One region of the Komagataeibacter sp. NFXK3 genome, then DNA from elsewhere that is predicted to be linked to it. Evidence: predicted binding sites of a transcription regulator. Region 1 holds the regulator's gene; the other holds the start of a gene.
The links. The regulator HrcA, encoded in region 1, represses chaperone genes, less so after heat shock. The targets are predictions, from matches to a motif close to GTTNGCACTCNCNNNNNGNGAGTGCNAAC.
Positions count from the first base shown of each region.

Region 2: a site for HrcA is predicted at 7,175-7,203, ahead of OQZ28_RS08520 (co-chaperone GroES). Genes of this name have one in related genera too.

Region 1 covers NZ_JAPIVJ010000001.1:248,013-258,955, forward strand. Annotated here, with positions in the region: gene OQZ28_RS01220 (MotA/TolQ/ExbB proton channel family protein) at 1-266, opposite strand, end outside; gene OQZ28_RS01225 (hypothetical protein) at 375-704, opposite strand; one part of gene prfB (peptide chain release factor 2) at 928-1,989, opposite strand; one part of gene prfB (peptide chain release factor 2) at 1,991-2,059, opposite strand; gene OQZ28_RS01235 (penicillin-binding protein 1A) at 2,128-4,683, opposite strand; gene OQZ28_RS01240 (aldo/keto reductase) at 4,783-5,670, opposite strand; gene hrcA (heat-inducible transcriptional repressor HrcA) at 5,782-6,861, opposite strand; gene rph (ribonuclease PH) at 6,989-7,717, shown strand; gene rdgB (RdgB/HAM1 family non-canonical purine NTP pyrophosphatase) at 7,714-8,328, shown strand; gene OQZ28_RS01260 (NAD(P)H-dependent flavin oxidoreductase) at 8,467-9,885, opposite strand; gene pnp (polyribonucleotide nucleotidyltransferase) at 9,978-10,943, opposite strand, start outside.
Region 2 covers NZ_JAPIVJ010000006.1:102,742-113,684, reverse strand. Annotated here, with positions in the region: gene OQZ28_RS08555 (cytochrome-c peroxidase) at 1-1,319, shown strand, start outside; gene OQZ28_RS08550 (Smr/MutS family protein) at 1,478-2,089, shown strand; gene OQZ28_RS08545 (hypothetical protein) at 2,112-3,191, opposite strand; gene hemF (oxygen-dependent coproporphyrinogen oxidase) at 3,310-4,218, opposite strand; gene OQZ28_RS08535 (cytochrome c1) at 4,392-5,210, shown strand; gene OQZ28_RS08530 (S-methyl-5'-thioadenosine phosphorylase) at 5,200-6,105, shown strand; gene OQZ28_RS08525 (dienelactone hydrolase family protein) at 6,176-6,838, opposite strand; gene OQZ28_RS08520 (co-chaperone GroES) at 7,284-7,574, shown strand; gene groL (chaperonin GroEL) at 7,638-9,284, shown strand; gene OQZ28_RS08510 (cold-shock protein) at 9,577-9,780, shown strand; gene OQZ28_RS08505 (ATP-dependent DNA helicase) at 9,826-10,943, opposite strand, start outside.

The sequences.
Region 1 (10,943 bases):
GCGGGCCAGAACTTGGCCTTCACTTCCTTGGCGGCCTTCATCATGCGGGCCTGCTCGAGGAATTTGGTGATCATGATGTACCATGTCCCGACAGACATCACGACCATGATGATCAGCACGGTGCGGGCAATGAAGTCACCATTCGACCACAGCGCGCCCAGCCCGTAGGGATTGTCGGCCGCGGCGGCGGGCGTGGCGTAGGCCAGTGCCGAAAAGGCGGTCAGCAGCGCGGCCGCCATGACTGGTTTACGATGCTGTCGGGTCATTTACCTCAAATCCTCTGACGAATAGGGCCATGCTTCTGGCCCGCAACACATTTCATGACTGTTATCTGACCAGTCCGGACGCTGAAAATCAATCCACCTGTATCGTTTTCAGAACAATTCCGGCTGGCGGACCCTGTTATCACGCCCGATGACCGGGGCGGGAATGGCCGGAACCACCGGCATGACCATGACCGGGCGCACCGGCGGCGGCGCGGGGGGCACGGGCGGCGGCGGCTCGGGAATGATCCGGATCGCAAGCGGCGGCAGGGGGCGGTAAGGCTCGGGAAACATGGGCTTGGCCTTGGGCCGCAGCCCGTAGGCCAGCGCCGACACGACAACGACATGGACCAGCACGATCACCCCCGCCACGCGCAGGTACGGCGTGCGCCGTCGCTGCCTGGCGGCATAATCCTTTCCCATGACTTCGTCAGACCACATGCCGCTCCTGTCCAGCCCCCCTGCGCGGCATCCCGCGCGGGCGCCTGCTGTTCAAATTGCCCTGAGCGGAATTGGGCGTGCTCAGGGGCGCTGTGTCAAGCATCATATAACACAGATTCGAAACAATTTTCTCTTGGCAGAACAATGGCCCAGCGCCCACGGCATGAAAAAACCCCGTGGCCTGGGCCACGGGGTTGGCTGCCTGCACGCCCCGGTTGCGGCGTTACTGCGCCTGGGCGCTGGCTTCCGAGCGGGTGGCCCCCACGCGGGCGGCAAGGGCGGCGGCCATGAAGTCATCGATGTCACCATCCAGAATCGCGTCCGGGTTGGTTTTCTCGACGTTGGTGCGCAGGTCCTTGACCAGCTGGTAGGGGGCCAGCACGTAGGAGCGGATCTGGTGCCCCCAGCCGATATCGGTCTTGCTGGCCTCGGTCTGGGCGGCGGCGGCCTCGCGGCGCTGGAGTTCCTGCTCGTACATCCGCGCCTTGAGCATGGTCATGGCGGTGGCGCGGTTGCGGTGCTGGGAGCGGTCGGTCTGGCACGCCACAACGATGCCGGTGGGGATGTGCGTGATGCGGATGGCCGATTCCGTCTTGTTGACGTGCTGGCCACCAGCACCGGAGGCGCGGAAGGTATCGACACGCAGGTCGGCCTCGTTGATCTCGATCTCGATCGAGTCATCAACCACCGGATACACCCATACGGAGGCAAACGAGGTCTGCCGCCGGGCCGCCGCATCGAACGGCGAGATGCGCACCAGCCGGTGCACGCCCGCCTCGGTCTTGAGCCAGCCATAGGCGTTGGGGCCGGTTACCTGGATGGTGGCTGACTTGATGCCCGCCTGCTCGCCCTCCGAGCTTTCCATCATGGTCACCTTGTAGCCATGCTGCTCGGCCCAGCGGGTGTACATGCGCAGCAGCATCTCGGCCCAGTCCTGCGCCTCGGTGCCGCCCGCGCCCGCATTGACCTCGAGGTAGCAGTCATTGCTGTCCGCCTCGCCAGAGAGCAGGCTCTCGGTCTCGCGGCGCTTGGCTTCCTCGGCCAGGGCGCGCAGGGTGGCCAGCGCCTCGGCCACCACGGCCTCGTCGCCTTCCATCTCGGCCAGTTCAACAAGTTCGATCGTATCGTTTACATCGGCTTCAAGCCGCTGCACGCCCTCGATCTGGCTGGCCAGCATGGTGCGCTCGCGCATGAGCTTCTGCGCTGCGTCCGAATCGTTCCACAGGTCGGGATCTTCGGCCCGGTTGTTCAGTTCCGCGAGGCGGTCGATTGCGACATCCCAGTCAAAGATGCCTCCTCAGCAGCGCCACCGACTGCTTGATCTGGTCGTTCAGGGCCTCTGTCTCGGCAGACATGGGCTTGCTCCTTGGTCAACGGTCAACAGTGCGGGCGTGCGCCATGTCACGCCCGGCCATGAACGGCGTCAATACAGCCCGCCCATGCCAATGTCACCCCCGGAAGGCGGGGCGGGGGCAGGCACGGCCGCATGCCCGGCCGATGTCGTGCCATCAGGCTGGGCGGTGGGGCTGACGGGCATCGTGGCCATGTCGTTCTCGGAATCGGGCATGTTCTCGGCCCCCGTATCCGCCGCCGTCAGCGCCATGCCCGAGCCTGCGCCCAGATCCACGCTCTCACCGGGGACCTGGCCGGGCTTGAACGCATCGATTGCGACTCCCATGCCGGTATCGTAGCGTGCGAGCTGCACGCCATCAGGCACGCGGAAGTCAAGGCGCGGGCGGGTGGCGAGCGCCACCTTCATCACCTGGTTCCAGATCGGGCCCGCGATCACGCCGCCGGTCTCGTTCTTGCCCAGCGACTGCGGCGTGTCGAACCCGATCCACACCACCGTGACCAGATCGGGCGAGAAGCCCGCGAACCACGCATCATTGAAGTCCTGGCTGGTGCCGGTCTTGCCCGCGATGGGCCGGTCGATGCCCGCACCCGCGCGCACGCCCGTGCCCCGGCGCACCACGTCCTGCATCATGGCCACGATCTGGGCAGCACTGGTGGCGGAGACGACCTGCGGGCGGGTATCAGCCACCTGCGGGCCGGTGGCCGGCGTGCCGCCGGGCTGCCACGCAACGCCCTCGGGCCGCCAGACCACATTGCCGTTGCGGTCCTTGATGTCATCGATCAGGGAAGGCGTGACCAGCCTGCCGCCATTGGCGATGGTGGCGTAGGCTCCGGCCTCCTTCATCACGGTGGTCTCGACCGCGCCAAGCGCCGCGGGCAGCACCAGCGGCATGGAATGCACGAGGCCAAGGTTCTGCGCGAGGCTGGCCACCGGCTTCATGCCGATCTGGGCGGCAAGGCGGATGGTGACGAGGTTGCGCGATTCGCGCAGCGCGTCATGCAGGGTGGTGGGGCCCCAGAAATCCTTCTCGTAGTTGTTGGGGTGCCACTCGCCATAGCTTACGGGGGAGTCATCGAATTTCTGCGAAGGCGAGATCCCCTGCTCCATCGCCGCCAGATAGACGAACGGCTTGAACGACGACCCCGGCTGGCGTGCCGCCTGGATGGCGCGGTTGAACTGCGATTCGCGGAACGACCAGCCCCCCACCATGGCCAGCACGCGCCCGGTGCGCACATCGATGGTGGCAAGAGCGCTCTCCACGCGCGGCACCTGGCGGATGGCCACGCCGCCGCCATCGGCCTGGGGCTCGACCAGCACCACGTCGCCGGTCTGCACGCCCTTGCCGGTGCGCATCCACGCCATGTCACGCGCCAGCATCACACCGGTATGGGGCATGACGGGATCGCGCCCCTCGAGCCAGCCCACCCGGCCCGTGGTGGCCGACAGCACTACGGCCACCCGCCACTGCTCCAGCATGGCGGCGGGTGCCGTGACATGCGCCAGCGCATTGGCCCAGTCGCCCGCCACGTCAGCAGCCCCGACATGCGCGAATGCGCCCCGCCAGCCGCCATGGGCGCGGTCATAGCGCAGCAGCCCCTCGCGCAATGCGCCGGTGGCGACCTGCTGCAGGTGCGAATCCAGCGAGGTATGGACCGAAAGCCCGCCCTCCATGGTGGTGCCGATGCCGTAGCGCTCGATCAGTTCGCGGCGCACCTCCTCGGCAAACCATTCCGAGCCGGGCACGGGGCCGGGACGGGTGAAGTTGGCGGGCACGAGGGGCTCAAGCTGGGCTGCGCGCGCCTCCTCGGGCGTGATCACCCTGAGGTCGGCCATGCGGTCGAGCACCCAGTTGCGCCGGTTGGTCGCCGCCTGCACGTAGCGGTGCGGGTTGTAGTTGGTGGGTGACTTGGGCAGCGCGCCAAGGAAGGCGGCCTCGGCATTGTCAAGCTGGTCGAGCGGCTTGTTGAAATAGGTCTGGGCGGCGGCGCCGATGCCGTACGCGCCCTCGCCCAGATAGATCTCGTTGAGGTAGATTTCGAGGATCTGCTCCTTGCTCAGCGTCTGCTCCAGCCGCATGGCCAGCAGCGCTTCCTTGATCTTGCGGTCGATGGAAACGGCATTCGACCCCAGCAGCATGATGCGCGCGACCTGCTGCGTGATGGTCGAGGCCCCGATGGGGCGGTGCTTGGTGCCGTGCATCATCATGTCGGTCACGCCAGCGCGCAGGATGGCGAGCGGGTCCACGCCGCCATGGCTGAAGAATTTCTGGTCCTCGGCGGCGAGGAAGGCGCTGCGCACGCGCTCGGGTATGGCGCTGTAGGGCACGAAGATGCGCCGCTCGGCGGCAAGCTCGGCCATGACCTGGTCATCACCGGAATACAGGCGGCTCATGACGGGGGGCTGGTAGGTGCGCAGGCCATCGACGGTGGGCAGGCCCTCGCTCAGGCGCTCGTATTCGTACCAGCCAACGATGCCTGCGCCGCCGCTGCCCAGCAGCAGCACCGCCAGCGTGGTGCCCGCCAGCCAGCGCACCATGCGGTAGCGCGGGCGGCGCGGGCCACCCCCACCGGGGCGGGAGGGTCCATCCATCCGGCCATCGCGGCCTGATCCGTCAGCAAGCGTCATCCGGTGTCCAATAAGGAGAGAAAGGGGCCATCATATGTCGTAAGGCCCCTGTCTAGCATTGTCCCGCGCTGCCGTCGCCCCCGATCCGCCCCGGCTCGCTCAGCCCGCGTTACGGCGGGCCCATTCAGCCCGGCCATCATTGTCAAGCTGGCGGAATTCCTCGTCGCTGAGTTCAATCGCGGCGGCGGCCGCGTTATCGGCCACATGCTCGGGGCTGGACGTGCCGGGAATGGGCAGCATGACCGGCGCGCGGCGCAAAAGCCACGCCAGCGCGATCTGGCCGGGCTGCACGCCCTTCTCCCCCGCAAGGCGCGTGAGCACGGTATCGCCCTTGGTCAGCCCGCCCGCCGCAAGCGGCGCCCACGGGATGAAGCCGATATTCTCGCGCGTGCAGTAGTCCAGCACATCCTCCGAATAGCGGTTGACGAGGTTGAAGCGGTTCTGCACCGTCGCGACCGGGAAATACAGCCGCGCGCGCTCGATCATCTCCACCGTCACTTCCGACAGGCCCACATGGCGGATCAGCCCCTGCGCACGCATGGCGGCAATGGCTTCGAACTGCTGCTCGGGCGTGCAGTCGGCGCCCACGCGGTGCAGTTGCCACAGGTCGATGCGCTTAATACCCAGCCTGCGCAGGCTCATCAGCACGCACTGGCGCAGGTAATCGGGGTTGCCCACCGGCTTCCATATATCCGGCCCGTGGCGCGTATGGCCGCCCTTGGTAGCAATGAGCATGCCCTCATAGGGGTGCAGCGCCTCGCGGATGAGGTTTTCGCTCACCTCCGGGCCATAGGCATCGGCGGTATCGACAAGATTGATGCCCAGTTCGGGCAGGCGTTTGAGCGTGGCGAGCGCTTTCGCCCGGTCGGCAGGCTCGCCCCATATGCCCGGGCCCGTAATGCGCATGGCCCCGAAGCCGAGCCTTGTCACCTCGATATCGCCCCCGATCATGAAGGACCCGGACTGGCGTGCATCAGGCGTGAACATGGCTTTCTCCCTGCTTGATGGGCACGCCCGCGCCAGTATGGCGGGCGTGCGGTTGCTGCCTGCCCACCATAAGGGCGCGTGGCGGGCACGGTTGCATGAAGATGCGGCAGTTCAGCCCAGCAGGCGGCCGATCACGCGCGCGGTGTAGTCCACGACCGGGATGATACGGCCATAATTGATGCGGGTAGGGCCGATCACGCCAATCGCGCCCACGATGCGGTTGGTGTCGGTGCGCGCGGGTGCGACCACCACCGACATGCCCGCCATGCCGAACAGCCCGCTTTCCGCCCCGATGAAGATGCGCACCCCCTCCGACTCACGCGCAAGGTCGAGCAGGCGCAGCATGGTCTCCTGCGTTTCCAGCCGCTCGAACAGCATCTGGATGGTGGTCAGGCGCTCGATCTCGGTCACATCGGCCAGAAGCCGGCCCTGCCCGCGGATGAACAGCGTGCCGCCGCGCTCCTCGGCATCGCTCCATGTGGCAAGGCCGCTGGCCACAACGCCTGCCGTCAGGTGGTCGAGTTCGTTGCGGTTGGCGGTCATGTCGGTGCTGACCGTCTCGCGCAGGCGGTCGAGCGTCTGGCCCGACAGGTGGGCGTTGAGGTAATTGCCCGCCTCCACCAGCGCCGAGGGCGGCAGGCCGGGGGGTGTCTCGATCACGCGGTTTTCCACCTGCCCATCCGCGCTGACCAGAATGACCAGCGCGCGCCCCGGGCCAAGGGCCACGAATTCGATGTGCTTGATGGTGGAGGAATCGCTCTTGGGCGCCATGACCAGCCCCGCCGCCGAAGACAGGCCCGAGAGCATGGATGACGCCTGCGCCAGCATGTCCTCGAGCGAGCGGCCCTTGACATCGAGCGTGCCCGCGATGCTTTCACGCTCCTCCTCGCTCAGGCTGCCAAACTGCAGCAGGCCATCGACAAACAGCCGCACACCCTTCTCGGTGGGCAGCCGGCCGGCCGAGGCATGGGGCGAGAACAGCAGCCCCGCATCGGTCAGGTCCGCCATCACGTTGCGAATCGTGGCGGGCGAGAGCGAGAGCGGCAGGCGCTGCGACAGGGTGCGCGAGCCCATCGGCTCGCCCGTTTCCACATACTGTTCCACGATCTCGCGCAGGATCGCGGCGGAACGCGCATCAAGCCCGGACAGCAGGGCCGGCTGCGATACCGGTGATCGGGTTTCCATCGCCATGCCTCCTTTGCACGCAGTCATCCGCAAGCCCCCATCATAGCAGATCCCGCACGCCCGTGCCCACGCGGGACTGGAAATAGAAGCGGATTGCGCGCTATGCCGCCCCCTCACCTTGCGGAGTTGCCCCATGCGCCCATCCGGCCGCGCCCCCGACGCGCTGCGTCCCGTCTTCATCCAGACCGGCTTTGCCCGTCATGCGGAAGGCTCCGCCCTGATCCGCATGGGTGGCACCGAGGTGCTGTGCGCCGCCAGCATCGAGCCGCGCGTGCCCTCCTTCCTGCGTGGCAAGGGACAGGGCTGGGTCACGGCGGAATACGGCATGCTGCCGCGCGCCACCCATAACCGCGGCCCGCGCGAGGCCGCGCGCGGCAAGCAGAGCGGCCGCACGCTCGAAATCCAGCGCCTGATCGCCCGCGCGCTGCGCGCCGTGGTGGACCTCAAGGCGCTTGGCGAGATCTCGATCACGGTAGATTGCGATGTGCTCAACGCTGATGGCGGCACGCGGTGCGCGGCCATTACCGGCGCATGGGTCGCGCTGCGCCTCGCGCTGGAAAAGCTGGTGCGTGAGGGCACGCTGCCTGCCGTGCCACTCAAGGGGCAGGTCGCGGCCATATCCTGCGGGCTGACCGCGGCGGGCGCCGTGCTTGACCTTGACTACAATGAAGACAGCAATGCCAGCGCGGACGCCAACTTTGTCCTGACCGCTGATGGCGGCATTGTGGAAATTCAGGGCACGGCGGAAAAGGATCCCTTTACCGAGGCGCAGTTCAACACGCTCATGCGCCTGGCCCGCACGGGCACCGCCGAACTGTTCCATATCCAGACCGTAACCGTGAACGAGGCGCTCGCATCATGACCACCCCCCACCTCAAGCGTGGCGACACGCTGGTGCTTGCCACGCATAACAGGGGCAAGATTGCCGAATTTGCGGCCCTGCTGGGCGGCTACGGCATCCGCGTCGTGTCCGCGGGCGACCTGTCGCTGCCCGAACCGGACGAGACGGCGGACAGCTTTGCTGGCAATGCCGCCATCAAGGCCCTGGCCGCCGCCAGGGCTGCCAACCTGCCTGCGCTGGCCGATGATTCCGGCTTCTGTGTCGCGGCCCTTGGTGGCGCGCCCGGCATCTTCTCGGCCCGCTGGGCTGGCCCCGCCAAGGACTACCCCGACGCCATGCGCCGCATCCATGAGCAGATGGGCGACAACCCCGACCGGAGCGCGTGGTTCATTTCCGTGCTGTGCCTGGCCTGGCCCGATGGCCGCACCGAAACCTTCGAGGGCCGGATTGATGGCCACGTCATCTGGCCGCCACATGGCACCAACGGCCATGGCTATGACCCGCTTTTCGCCCCCGGCACCGGCACGCGCAGCTTTGCCGACATGACGGACGCCGAAAAGAACGCCATCAGCCACCGTGGCCTGGCCTTCGCGCTGTTTAGCGAAGCCTGCCTACCGAAGGCAGCGGAATAAAAGTTTTTGGGTGCCGCCTTTTTTCAAAAAGGCGGCGTTCTTTTCAAAGCTTTTTGAAAAAAGCTTCACCAAAAACGTCTTTATTGAAAAAGGCCGGTCCCATGCGGGCACCGGCCTTTTTTCGTGATCCGATCAGGCTTAGCGCCCGGTCATGATCCGCTCGAGAAGCTGCGCCACGGTGGGCACAAAGCCGTTGGCATAGAACGGGTCGGTGGCAAACCGCCACGCGTTGGTGCCGCCAAACATGAGGTTGTGGTCAATCACCTCGGCCTGGTCCGGCCCGTGGGCGTGCGCCGCATCCTGAAGGGTTTTCTGGATGCAGTAGGAACGCGGGTCTGCCTTGTGCCCGTTGGAATAGGCAGGCGGCTTCTGCGACCAGTTGGAAAAGCGGCACTCCGACAGGCAGCCCATGCAGGCGCCCTGGTCGGTCAGGATTTCACGCGCGCGTTCGGGCGAGACGAACACCAGCGTGTTGTCCGGCGTGCGCATGGCCTCGGTGTGGCCTTCTTCCATCCACAGATGGGCGCGCTGCCCATCGGCGGGGGTGACGAACACCTGCCGCCCGCGCGCGCCAATGGCAAGCGCCATGGTGTGCTCGCCCAGTGCCTCGGGCGAGAACGGGATCTGCCGCTCCGAGCGCCCGCGCAACTCGCGCAGGAAGCTGTTATTGACGGCGGAGGAATAGAAACCCGTGGGCGAGAAGCGGTTGAGGAACACATCCCCCTTCTTCAGCGTCAGCAGGCGGTCTTTCCATGCCTGCGGAATCGGGCTTTCCTGTGTAAGCAGCGGGCGGGTGCCGAACTGGAACACGATCGGCCCGAGTTCGGGGTTGTCGATCCAGTCCTGCCATTCCTCCAGCCACCACACGCCACCGGCCATGATGATGGGGGTATCATTCAGCCCGAAGGCGCGCATCTGCTGGCGCAGCGCCAGCACGCGGGGGAACGGGTCTTCCGGCGCCAGCGGGTTCTCGGTATTGGACAGGCCATTATGCCCGCCCGCCCGCCACGGGTCTTCATACACCACCGCGCCGAGCAGTTCGGCGGTCTTGTGATACGACCGCCGCCACAGGGCGTTGAACGCGCGGGCGGATGAGACGATGGGGTAGTAATGAATGCCGAATTTCGCCGCGATGTCCGACAGGCGGTACGGCATGCCCGCGCCGCAGGTCAGGCCCTGGATCAGGCCCGGCGCCCCTTCGAGCACGCCATTGATGACCCGTTCCGCCCCGCCCATTTCCCACAGGATATTGGCGTGGATACGGCCCCTGCCACCGGCAATCTCGTGCGCGATGCGGGCCTGGGCGATGCCGCCGCGAATGGCGTAGTCAACAAGTTCCTCATGGCGCTCGCGCCGGGTCTTGCCGTGATAGACCTGCGGCACGATGTTGCCGTCCGCATCATAGGAATCGGCGTTCACGATCGAGACCGTGCCCGCCCCCCCGGCTGCCGCCCAGTGCCCGGCGGAAATGCCGGTCGAGATCGAGACGCCCTTCCCCCCCTCGACCAGGGGCAGAATATCCGTCCCGCCCATACGGATCGCATTGATCGGCTTCATCACCATTCCATCGTCATGTGTCTACCCGGCCACAAGGGCGCCCGGCAGGCGCGCCTTGATGGCCGGGGTGTCTATAGGCCGGAACCGCGCGCTTAGCGTGCGGCGGGAGCACGGCCGGGCTTGGCGCCCACGGTCTCGGTGATGTCGGCGCCGGTTTCCTGATCAACCACGCGCATGGACAGCTTCACCTTGCCGCGGTCATCAAAGCCCAGAACCTTCACCTTCACCTCGTCGCCCTGCTTGACCACGTCCGTCGTCTTGGAAACGCGGCCCTGTCCCAGCTCGGAGATGTGCACCAGACCATCACGCGGGCCGAGGAAGTTGACGAACGCCCCGAAATCGGCGGTCTTGACCACCTTGCCGTTGTAGATGTGGCCCACTTCAGGTTCAGCCACGATGCCACGGATCCGCTCGATGGCCTTGGCGGCCTGATCATCGGAGGAGGCGGCGATCATGATCGTGCCGTCATCGTTGATATCGATCTTCGCACCCGAATATTCAACGATCTCACGAATGACTTTACCGCCCTGGCCGATCACATCACGGATCTTTTCCTTCGGCACGGAGATCGTGGTGATCTTCGGCGCGGAGGAGGAGACATCCGTGCGGCCTTCGGTCAGCGCCTTGGCCATCTCGCCCAGGATGTGCATGCGGCCATTGCGCGCCTGGCCCAGCGCGATCTTCATGATCTCGGGGGTGATGGACGTGATCTTGATGTCCATCTGCAGCGCGGTCACACCCTGCTCGGTGCCCGCCACCTTGAAGTCCATGTCGCCAAGGTGGTCTTCATCACCAAGGATGTCGGACAGAACCGCGAAGTCGTCATCTTCCTTGATCAGGCCCATGGCGATACCGGCCACGGGGCGCTTGAGCGGCACGCCCGCATCCATCAGCGCCAGCGATGTGCCGCACACCGTTGCCATGGAGGACGAACCGTTGCTTTCCGTGATCTCGGACACAACGCGCATGGTGTACGGGAAGGTGTCCTTGCCCGGCAGCAGCGGGTGGATGGCGCGCCATGCCAGCTTGCCATGACCGATTTCACGGCGGCCCGGCGA
Region 2 (10,943 bases), on a different contig from region 1:
CCGCGCCCGCCCCTGCAGGCGCGGGGGTGGATGCGGTGTCACGCGCCGCACTGGATGTAGTGCGCGAGGCGCGGTGCGATTACTGCCACGCGGCCAAGGTCGAGCTGCCGTTCTACTTCCACCTTCCCGTGGCGCAGCCGCTCATGAGCCGCGACCGTGCCGAGGGGCTGCGCCACTTCCGCGTGGAGCCGGTGATCGACGAGCTGCAAAATGGCAGCGTGCCCGATGAGGAAAAGCTGGCCCGCATCGAGGAAGTCATCAACCAGAACCGCATGCCCCCCACGCTGTACCTGCTCATGCACTGGCATGCCCATCTTTCCGCCAGCCAGCGCGAGAGCATGCTGAACTGGATCGCGCAGGTGCGCCGCCAGCATTACGCCACCGCCGGCGTGGCCGAGCGCTTTGCCGCCGAACCCGTGCAGCCCATTCCCGAATCCGTCACGGTGGATGCCAACAAGGTGGCGCTGGGCCAGCGCCTGTTCTTTGACCGCAACCTGTCAGGTGATGAAAAGTCGAACTGTGCCTCCTGCCACAGCCTGCAGCATGGCGGCGTGGACGGGCTGGTCACGGCCACCGGCATTGGCGGCCAGAAGGGGCCGATCAATGTGCCGACGGTGTTCGATGCGGGCTTCAGTAAATGGCAGTTCTGGAACGCGCGCGCCGATACGCTGGCGCAGCAGGCGGCGGGCCCGGTCATGAACCCGGTCGAGATGGGGTCACATGACTGGAGCGCCGTGGCAGACCGCCTGCGCGCCGACCCGACCTACGCGCCTGCGTTCGCGGCCGCCTTTGGCAGCGATACGATTGACGAGACCACCATCACCAACGCCATTGCCGAATATGAAAAGACCCTGATCACCCCCGACAGCCGCTTTGACCAGTATCTGAAAGGCGATGACGCGGCGCTGAACACGCAGGAAAAACATGGCTACGCGCTGTTCAAGCAGGTGGGCTGTTCTGGTTGCCATACCGGCCCGTCCATGGGTGGGCAGGCGCTTGAGCCGATGGGGCTGGAAGGCGATTATTTCGCGGCCCGTGGCGGCAAACTGACCGATGCCGACAGGGGGCGCTTTGAAGTCACCCACGACCCGGCCGACATGGAGCGCTTCAAGGTGCCCAACCTGCGCAACATCGCGCTGACCGCGCCCTACTTCCATGATGGCAGCGTCAAGACGCTGGATGACGCCGTGCGCAAGATGGCGCGTTACCAGACGCCGGACCATGACATGTCCGAGCAGGACGTGGCGGATATCGTGTCCTTCCTCAACACGCTGACCGGGCGCTACCAGGGCGAGACGCTGCGCAACACCACGCCCTGAGTTGCCTGATAAAAAATGACTGATGTTTACGGGTGCCGCCTTTTTTCAAAAAAGGCGGCATTCTTTTTGCGCGGGCGCCATGCCTGAAAACATGGACCTTGCGGGCGCGGTATGATTCTATGCGCGCAGGCCACCGGCCCGCAGAAAGGAATCATACCGTGAGGCAGCGCAGACTGAACGAGGAGGAACAGGCCCTGTGGGCGGCCTTCGCGCAGGGTATCGCGCCGCTACGGATCGCGCCACGCCACACGGGCCAGACCCCACCTGCAGCTCCGCCGCCCTCCGTGCCGCCCGAGGCCGACCGGCCGGGCATGAGCCGGGCGGCCATCATGCAGCGCCTTGCACAAGGCGGCGTGCATGCGGTGCACCAGACCGCCAGCCATAGCCTGACGGTGCAGAAGGGAAAGGGCGGCGCATTCGAGATCGGTGTGCGCAGGCCGGGGCTGGATGACACAAGCTGGCGCGGGCTGGTGAGCGGCAAGCTGCGCCCCGAGCGCAGGCTGGACCTGCACGGGCAGGTGGCACAGACGGCGTTCCACCGCCTGCACGGCTTTCTCATTCAGGCGCATGCCGACAACGTGCGCTGTGTCGAGATCATTACCGGGCTGGGCAGCGGCCATCATGGCGGCATCCTGCGGCGCGAGCTGCCCTTCTGGCTGGGGCGCGGCGATCTGGGTCGCCTGATCCTGGCCGTGGTGCACCCGCATGCGGCCAATCAGGGTGCCGTGCGCGTGCTGCTGCGCAGGCCGGGCCGCGGCGTGTACCGCTAGAGCCGCCCCGCCGCCGCGCTGCTCAGCCCAGCCGCCAGCTGGGCAGGTTGGCGGCCAGCCAGCGGCGCAGGGTCATGATGCTTGAAGTATCGCCCGAGATCTGCCGCAGCGCCTCGGTTGCGTCCGTGCCGGTGAGCAGCGTGCGGCCCGCATCATGCATCGTGGCCTGCAGGGTGCCATCATGCAGCGCCTGCGTGGTGGCCGCCCGCCACCGCGCCAGCGTGGCCGATGAGGTCAGCATGGGCAGCACCAGCGCCAGGTCCACGCCCGCGGCCCCCGCCAGCGGCCTGAGTGCTGCATGCAGCAGGCTGTTCAGCGCCGAGCGCGCATCCTGGCGCAGCCGGTCTTCCATGTTCATGATTGTCTGGCCGGGCAGGCTGACGGTGCCGGGCCGGTCGGTCAGGGCAAACAGGGCGGGGCAGCCAGCCTGCGCCAGCGTGCTGGTCAGGGCCGCCGTCTCGGGCGTGCCCAGCGGGTCGGTAATCTGGATGACATCGACCTGGTTGTCGCGCAGGGCGGCGGCGGCGGCCTGCGGCGTGGCCAGGCCCGTAACCGGTATGGGCCGCAGCCCGAACAGCGTCATGGCCAGCACGGTGGGCAGTTCGATTCCGGTCAGAGTCGAGACGGCAATGCGCACGGGCCGGTCTCGCATGAAGCTGCCAAGGCTGCGGTGCAGCTGCGTGCGCCCGATCACGATGGGCACCGTCAGGCTGAGCAGCAGCGGCAGCCAGCGGCTGTAGTCGAAATGGATGCGCGGATCGCCGCACAGCGAGGAGACGAGCGCCGAGCCGGGAGCCGCCAGCGCCATCATGCCATCGGATGCGAACTGGGAATCGAACAGGTTGGCTCCCGTTACCCCGTCCTGCCCCACCGTATCGCGCACGCCAAGCGGGGTGGGCAGGCCAAACCCCTGGCCAAGGGCCGTGGGCAGGATGGGACTCCACCGTTCCGCCATGGCGCTGTGGCTGCCCGCCATGAGCAGCCCCGGCGTGCCGGTGGGAAGCTGGGGCAGGCGCTCACGCGGGAGCTCCGAGGCCCATGCCCCCCATGGCAGGGCGGCCCCTGCGGCCACAAGGGCCATGAAAGCCCGGCGGTTGATCATGGCTGGCGCCGCCGGTGGGGCCAATGCCCTGGCCGCCCGCCATCGGCCCATGCCGCAGGGGGGCGGGTGGGCTGGTCAGGGCGGGGCAGGGTGCGTGGAACGGGCATGGCGGCTATTCTTATGGCCAGTGGACCTCCGGGGGAAGGCTCATGAGGATGGCTTCGGTGTTTCCGCCGGTCTTGAGGCCAAAAATCGTGCCACGGTCATGCAGCAGGTTGAACTCGACATACCGCCCGCGCCGGACAAGCTGCGCCTTGCGCTGCTCGGGCGTCCACGGCTCCATCATGCGGCTGCGCACGATGTCGGGATAGGTTTCCAGGAAGCCGAGCCCCACATCGCGGGTGAACGCGAAATCGGCATCGAGGTTGCCGGTATTGAGCCGGTCATAGAAAATGCCGCCCAGGCCTCGCGCTTCATCGCGGTGGGGCAGGTAGAAGTACCTGTCGCACCATTCCTTGAAGCGGGGGTAATATTCGGGGTCATGCTTCTCGCATGCCTTGCGGAACCCGTCATGAAAGCGCGCGCCATCGCTGATGGCCTCGGCACTTTCGGGGAACATGGGGGTAATGTCGCCGCCGCCGCCAAACCAGCCCTGCGTGGTGATGATCATGCGGGTGTTGAAATGGGCCGCGGGCACCAGCGGGCTGCACATATGGGCGACGAGGCTGATGCCGGTGGCGAAGAAGCGCGGGTCTTCCGACGCGCCGGGAATCGAGTCGCGGAAGCCGGGGCTGAACACCCCGCTCACGGTGGAGACATTGACCCCTACCTTTTCAAACACGCGCCCGCGCATGAGGCTGATCACGCCGCCGCCGCCGGGCGTGCCATCCTCATTGGTGCGCGACCACGGCTTGCGCTCGAAGCGGCCCGCTTTTTCCTTGCCGGGCAGGGTGGGCGTGCCGGCGGCCACGGCCTCATCCTCGATCTGTTCAAAGGCCGTGCAGATCCGGTCGCGCAGGGTTTCAAACCAGGTCCGGGCGGTGTCCTTCAGTGCGTCGTGGGCGACGGGGGTGCGGGAAATTGTCATGCTCGTCTCATTTAGCCCGTTCTGGTCGTTCGCGATGGATATTACGGGTGCCCGTTTGTTCCACTTATTGCAAGACGGGTGATTGCAAGACTGGTCGCGCTGCCGCTAGGAAGGAGGCCAGCCCCGGCAGGAATGCGGGGGGATACGGAAATTAGGGCGGGAACGTAGCTGACATGCATGAACCGGGTCATCGGCAGGGCGGGGCGCATCCCCGGCGCATCATGTTACGCCGTGGCCTGCTGTTCGGCGGGTTGCTGGCGGTCATGCCCATGGGCAACGGGGCCAGGGCGCAGCCGCATGACTACCGCGAGCCGCCCCGCCAGCACTGGAGCTTTCAGGGGCCGCTGGGGCATTTCGACATGGCGGCCGTGCAGCGTGGCTATACGGTGTATGCCCAGGTCTGTTCCGCCTGCCACGGCATGCAGGCCGTGACCTATGGCGACCTGGCCGGGCTGGGGCTGAAGGAGGCCGATGTCAATGCGCTGGCCGCCAGCCACCACATTCCGGCGGGGGTGGATGCAGGCGGCCACCCGGTCACCCGGCCTGCCAACATGGATGACCACCTGCTCTCCCCCTACCCAGATGCGCATGTGGCGGCGGCCGCCAACCATGGCGTGGTGCCGCCCGACCAGTCGCGCCTTGCCGTGGTGCACCCCGGGGGGGTGGACCGCATCTATGCCTTCCTGACCGGTTACGGCCAGACCCCGCCCGCGGGCACGGTGGTGCCGCCGGGCACGTTCTATAACCCGTACGCCGCCAACGGGCAGATCGCCATGCCGCCGCCCTTGTATGAAGGCGGCATTACCTACCCCGATGGCACGCCCGCCACGGTCGAGCAGCAGGCGCGGGATGTCACGACCTACCTGGCCTGGGTGGCCAGCCCGCACCTGACGGCGCGCCACCGCGCAGGCGTGGGGGTGATCGTGTTCCTGCTGATCCTGCTAGTATTTTCCATCTGTCTGAAACGGAGAACGTGGTCCAATGTCCACTAACGCTGCCACCGGCGAGCAGATCGAGCCGGTTATCGGCCTGATCGGCGGGTCCGGCCTGTATGATATCGAAGGCCTTGAGGACAAGGAATGGCGCACGGTCGAGACCCCGTGGGGCAAGCCGTCCGACCAGCTCCTGTTCGGCCGGCTTGATGGCGTGCGCTGCGTGTTCCTGCCGCGCCATGGCCGAGGCCACCCGCTGCCGCCCTCGCGCCTGAACTACCGCGCCAATATCGATGCGCTCAAGCGCTCGGGCGTGACCGATATCGTCTCGCTCTCGGCAGTCGGCTCGCTGAAGGAAGAACTGCCACCGGGCCACTTCGTGGTGATCGACCAGTTCATCGACCGCTCGTTCGCGCGCGAGAAGAGCTTTTTCGATACCGGCTGCGTGGCCCATGTCGGCATGGCCGACCCGCTCTGCCCGCGCATTGGCGACGTGCTTGAGGGCCAGTGCCGTGAACTCGGGCTGGACGTGACCCGTGGCGGCACCTACCTGGTCATGGAAGGCCCGCAGTTCTCCACCCGTGCCGAGAGCAATCTCTACCGCTCATGGGGCTGCTCGGTGGTGGGCATGACCAACATGCCCGAGGCCAAGCTCGCCCGTGAGGCCGAGATCTGCTACGCCACCGTCGCCATGGTCACCGATTATGACTGCTGGCACGACGACCATGACAGTGTCACGGTCGATGCGGTGGTCAAGGTGATGCAGCAGAATGCCAGCCGCGCGCGTGCGCTCGTGCGTTCGGTCATCCCCAAGCTGGGTGCGAAGCGTGGCCCCTGTTATGCAGGCTGCGATCGCGCGCTCGAGCACGCCATCATCACAGCCCCCGAAAAGCGTGATCCGGCGCTGCTCAAAAAGCTGGAAGCCGTTGCAGGCCGCGTGCTCAACCGCGGTTAAAAAACAGCCTTGAAAAAACAGAAGTTTTGGGTGCCGCCTTTTTTCAAAAAGGCGGCATTCTTTTTGGCTGTTACAGCCAGTGCTCGAAAAAGCTCAGCGTGCGCTGCATGGCCAGGGTGGCGGCGGCCTCGTTGTAGGACGGGCGATCCGTGCAGCCAAAGCCGTGATCGGCCCCCTCATAGGTAAAGATCTCGATCTCTTCATGCGCAGCGCGGATGGCGTCCACGTCATCTGCCGGGATATGGGGGTCTTCCGCGCCAAAATGCAGTTGCACGGGGCAGTTGGGCACCTGGCTGCGGGTCTCGGCAATGCCGCCGCCATACCATGCCACGGCCGCGGCGAACGCCCTGGTGTGGCAGGCCGCTTCCCACGCCAGCTTGCCACCCCAGCAGAACCCCACGATGCCCTTCTTCTCGGTTGTCAGCACGTCAGCCGCGGCCACGAGGTCGCGCAGCGCGTTCTCCTGCCCCACCTCGGCACGCAGCTTCAGCCCTTCGTGCATGCCCGTGCTGTCATACGGCAGGATGGCATCGCGCCGCGCGCGGTCGAACAGGGCAGGAGCAATGGCCTGATAGCCCTGAGCGGCAAAGGCGTCGCACACCGCGCGGATATAGGGGGTGACACCAAATATCTCCTGCACCACCACCACGGCGCGCGCCGCATCGGGCCGACCGGCCCGATAGGCGGAAAATTCATGCCCGTCCGCTGCTGTAACGGTTATGACTGCGCCCATGGTTTTCACTCCATTCTTTCCTTCATTGCGTGGCAAAGAATGATGCGGCCTGCCCTGACGTCAATATGAAACCCGCGTGAGGGACGACTTTATGAGAATTCCTTCCCATGAAGCCCCGCGCTGGCGGGCTGCACGATGGAATCGGCACGGCAGGGTGTCATGCATTGTGGGGAGGGCTGTTGCGCCGCTTTTGATGGGGGGCGAAGCACTCCATTAATCGATTGATATTCAATCATAAAATAAGGATTTTTGCCCGGAGTGCCTTTTGCGCGCGAATTCTGCGCCGTCTCGCTGTGCGCCATTCTTGACACCTGTGGGGGGGCTACCTATCTGGTGTTTAGCACTCTCACGAGGGGAGTGCTAACGCGATGCGGCCTGGCGCGCGCGCCAACCGGTGGCGTTGCTTGATTCAAGGGCGTTACCTTTAGAAGATTTGGAGCGATCCATGACGAAATTTCGTCCCCTGCATGACCGAGTGGTCGTCCGTCGCCTTAAGAGCGAGGAAAAGACAGCAGGTGGTATCATCATCCCTGAGACCGCCAAGGAAAAGCCGATGGAAGGCGAGGTGATCTCGGTGGGCGCAGGTGCCCGTAACGAGCAGGGCCAGATCGTGGCCCTCGACGTGAAGGCGGGTGACCGCGTCCTGTTCGGCAAGTGGTCGGGCACGGAAGTGACGATCAACGGTGAAGAACTGCTGATCATGAAGGAAAGCGACATCATGGGCGTGGTCGCCTGACCCACCCGCGCTTTCCGCACCGGGTAACCTTTTAAAAAACCTTTCCATACGGAGAAGAGAACAATGGCAGCCAAGGACGTAAAGTTCGGCGGTGAAGCCCGCCAGCGCATGCTGCGTGGCGTGGACATTCTGGCCGATGCAGTAAAAGTGACGCTCGGCCCCAAGGGTCGTAACGTCGTGCTCGACAAGAGCTTCGGCGCACCGCGCATCACGAAGGATGGTGTCTCCGTCGCCAAGGAAATCGAACTGGCCGACAAGTTCGAGAACATGGGCGCGCAGATGGTCCGTGAGGTCGCCTCCAAGACCAACGATATCGCAGGCGACGGCACCACCACGGCAACCGTGCTGGCACAGGCCATCGTGCGCGAAGGCGCCAAGGCCGTTGCCGCTGGCATGAACCCGATGGACCTCAAGCGCGGCATCGACAAGGCGGTTGGCGTTGTCGTTGAAGAGCTGAAGAAGAACGCCAAGAAGATCACCACGCCTGCCGAGACCGCACAGGTCGGCACGATTTCCGCCAATGGCGAGCATGAAATCGGCGAGATGATCTCCAAGGCGATGCAGAAGGTCGGCTCCGAGGGCGTGATCACGGTGGAAGAGGCCAAGGGCCTGCACACCGAGCTCGACGTGGTCGAGGGCATGCAGTTCGACCGTGGCTACATCTCCCCGTATTTCGTGACGAATGCGGAGAAGATGACCGTCGATCTGGACAGCCCCTACATCCTGATCCACGAGAAGAAGCTCTCCTCGCTCCAGCCCATCCTGCCGCTGCTTGAGGCCGTTGTGCAGTCCGGCCGCCCGCTGCTGATCATTGCCGAAGACGTCGATGGCGAAGCGCTGGCGACCCTGGTGGTCAACAAGCTGCGTGGTGGCCTGAAGATCGCCGCCGTCAAGGCGCCGGGCTTTGGTGACCGCCGTAAGGCGATGCTGGAAGACATCGCGATCCTGACCGGTGGCCAGGTCATCAGCGAAGACCTCGGCATCAAGCTCGAGAGCGTTACGCTCGACATGCTGGGCACCGCCAAGAAGGTGCACATCGACAAGGAAAACACCACCATTGTCGAGGGTGCGGGCGCAGGCGAGGCCATCAAGGGCCGTTGCAGCCAGATCCGCGCGCAGATCGAGGAAACCACCTCCGACTACGACCGCGAGAAGCTGCAGGAACGCCTGGCCAAGCTGGCAGGCGGCGTTGCCGTGATCCGCGTGGGTGGTTCCACCGAGATCGAGGTGAAGGAGCGCAAGGACCGCGTGGACGACGCCCTGCACGCAACCCGTGCGGCTGTTGAGGAAGGCATCGTTCCCGGTGGTGGCACGGCGCTGGCCCGCGCATCGACCAAGCTCGGTGGCCTGCACTTCCATAACGACGACCAGCGCGTCGGTGCGGACATCATCCGCAAGGCCCTGCAGGCACCGCTGCGCCAGATCGCCCACAACGCGGGCGAAGACGGTGCGGTCATCGCTGGCAAGGTGCTGGAAAACGACACCTACACCTTCGGTTTCGATGCCCAGATCGGCGACTACAAGGATCTGGTGGAAGCCGGCATCATCGACCCGATGAAGGTCGTGCGCACGGCGCTGCAGGATGCGGCATCGGTCGCGGGCCTGCTGATCACCACCGAGGCGATGGTTGCCGAGCGCCCCGAGAAGAAGCCCGCGGCACCGGAAGGTGGCATGGGCGGCATGGGTGGCATGGGCGGCATGGATTTCTGATCCAGGCACCTGCGCACCCCGGCCCCAAGCTGCAGCACGGGGCCGGATGCCAGAATAAAAAAAGGGGGAAGGGCCATTGGCCTTTCCCCCTTTTTTCATGGCCAGTGCGTACCATCATGTCGGGATCATTTGACACGGGTGCCCATTTCATGCTGCCCCTATGGGTGCACGAACGGCGTGGAAGTGGCAGGGTGTTTTCCGGATGCCCCGTTTTTTCATGGCGGTAAAGGCACACGCGCCCGGATTGCCGGTATTAGGACCGGCAAGGATGGCGCTGGAGAAGAGACTGGCTATGGCTACCGGAAAAGTAAAATGGTTCAACGCAACCAAGGGTTTTGGCTTCATCATGCCTGATGATGGCGGCAAGGACGTGTTTGTGCACATCACGGCGGTGCAGGCTGCTGGCCTGCGTGGCCTGAACGAGGACCAGGCGGTCAGCTACGACATCGCCATGGAGCGTGGCAAGGCTGCCGCGACCAACCTCAAGGCGCTTTAAGGCGTCTGCCCCCCGCCCCGCGCGGGGAAGGGCAGGGAGACACGATCAGGAAAGCTGGTCCGCGGATATATCCTGCGCCTGCAGGAAGGCCGTGATCTCCCGCGCCGCCGCACTCAGCCCGAGGCGGCGTACCGCCACCCCTTCGGGGAAGGCGGAAAGCAGGCGTGAAGGGGTGCGCCGGTCCAGCAGGACGAACACCCCCCTGTCCTGCCTGCTGCGGATCAGGCGGCCAAAGGCCTGGCGCAGGCGCAGGCGGGCAATCCTGTCATCAAAGCGCCCCGGCGCGCCGCCAGACAGGTGAATGCGCCGCTCACGGTGCAGGATATCGGGTCGCGGCCACGGCACGCGCTCGAAGGCGACAAGACGCAGGGCCTCGCCCGGCACATCCACCCCATCGCGCATCGCATCCGTGCCCAGCAGGCAGGCATTGCGCTCGCTGCGCATGATATCGACCAGCGTTGCGTTATCCATCGGGTCCACATGCTGGGCAAAGAGCGGCAGGCCCGCTTCCTCCAGCGGGGTCACGATGCGGCGGTACACCTCGCGCAGGCGCGAGATGGCGGTAAACAGCCCCAAGGCTCCCCCACCCGATGCCATGAACAGCGTGCGGTACGCCCCGGCAAGGGCTGCCGGGTCATCATGCGCCACGTCGGTAATGATGAAGGCGCGGCTCTGGCGCGCGTAATCAAACGGGCTGGGGAAGGAGGCGCGTATGGCGGGCGAGGGCAGGTGGATTGCGCCTGACCTTGCCTCGGCGGCATCCCATGCGCGTTCGGCGTTGTCATTGGTGTTGTCCTCGCCGCTTTCGTCGCGCAGCGTGGCGGATGTGACCAGCACGCCATGCGCGGGGGCTGCCAGCACGCTGGCGAACGGAATGGTGGGGTCCAGCCAGTGGCGGTACAGCCCCACGTCGCGCTCGCCGGGGTTCTGGCCCTCACGCCGGTCCATGCGGATGTAATCGATATATTGCGGCGTTTCGCCCCCCGTGGGCGGCTCGTTTGCCTGCATGCTGCCCAGCATGGCGCACCAGCCATCCACCCGTGAGAGCGCGCGGCGGCGGATGGAGCGGATGGCGGCGGCAATGCGCTCGCGCATGGGGGTGTCGAGCCAGTCGGCCTCGGTTTCCAGCGCCTCGTCAAGGCGGGCGACCAGCGTGCGCAGGG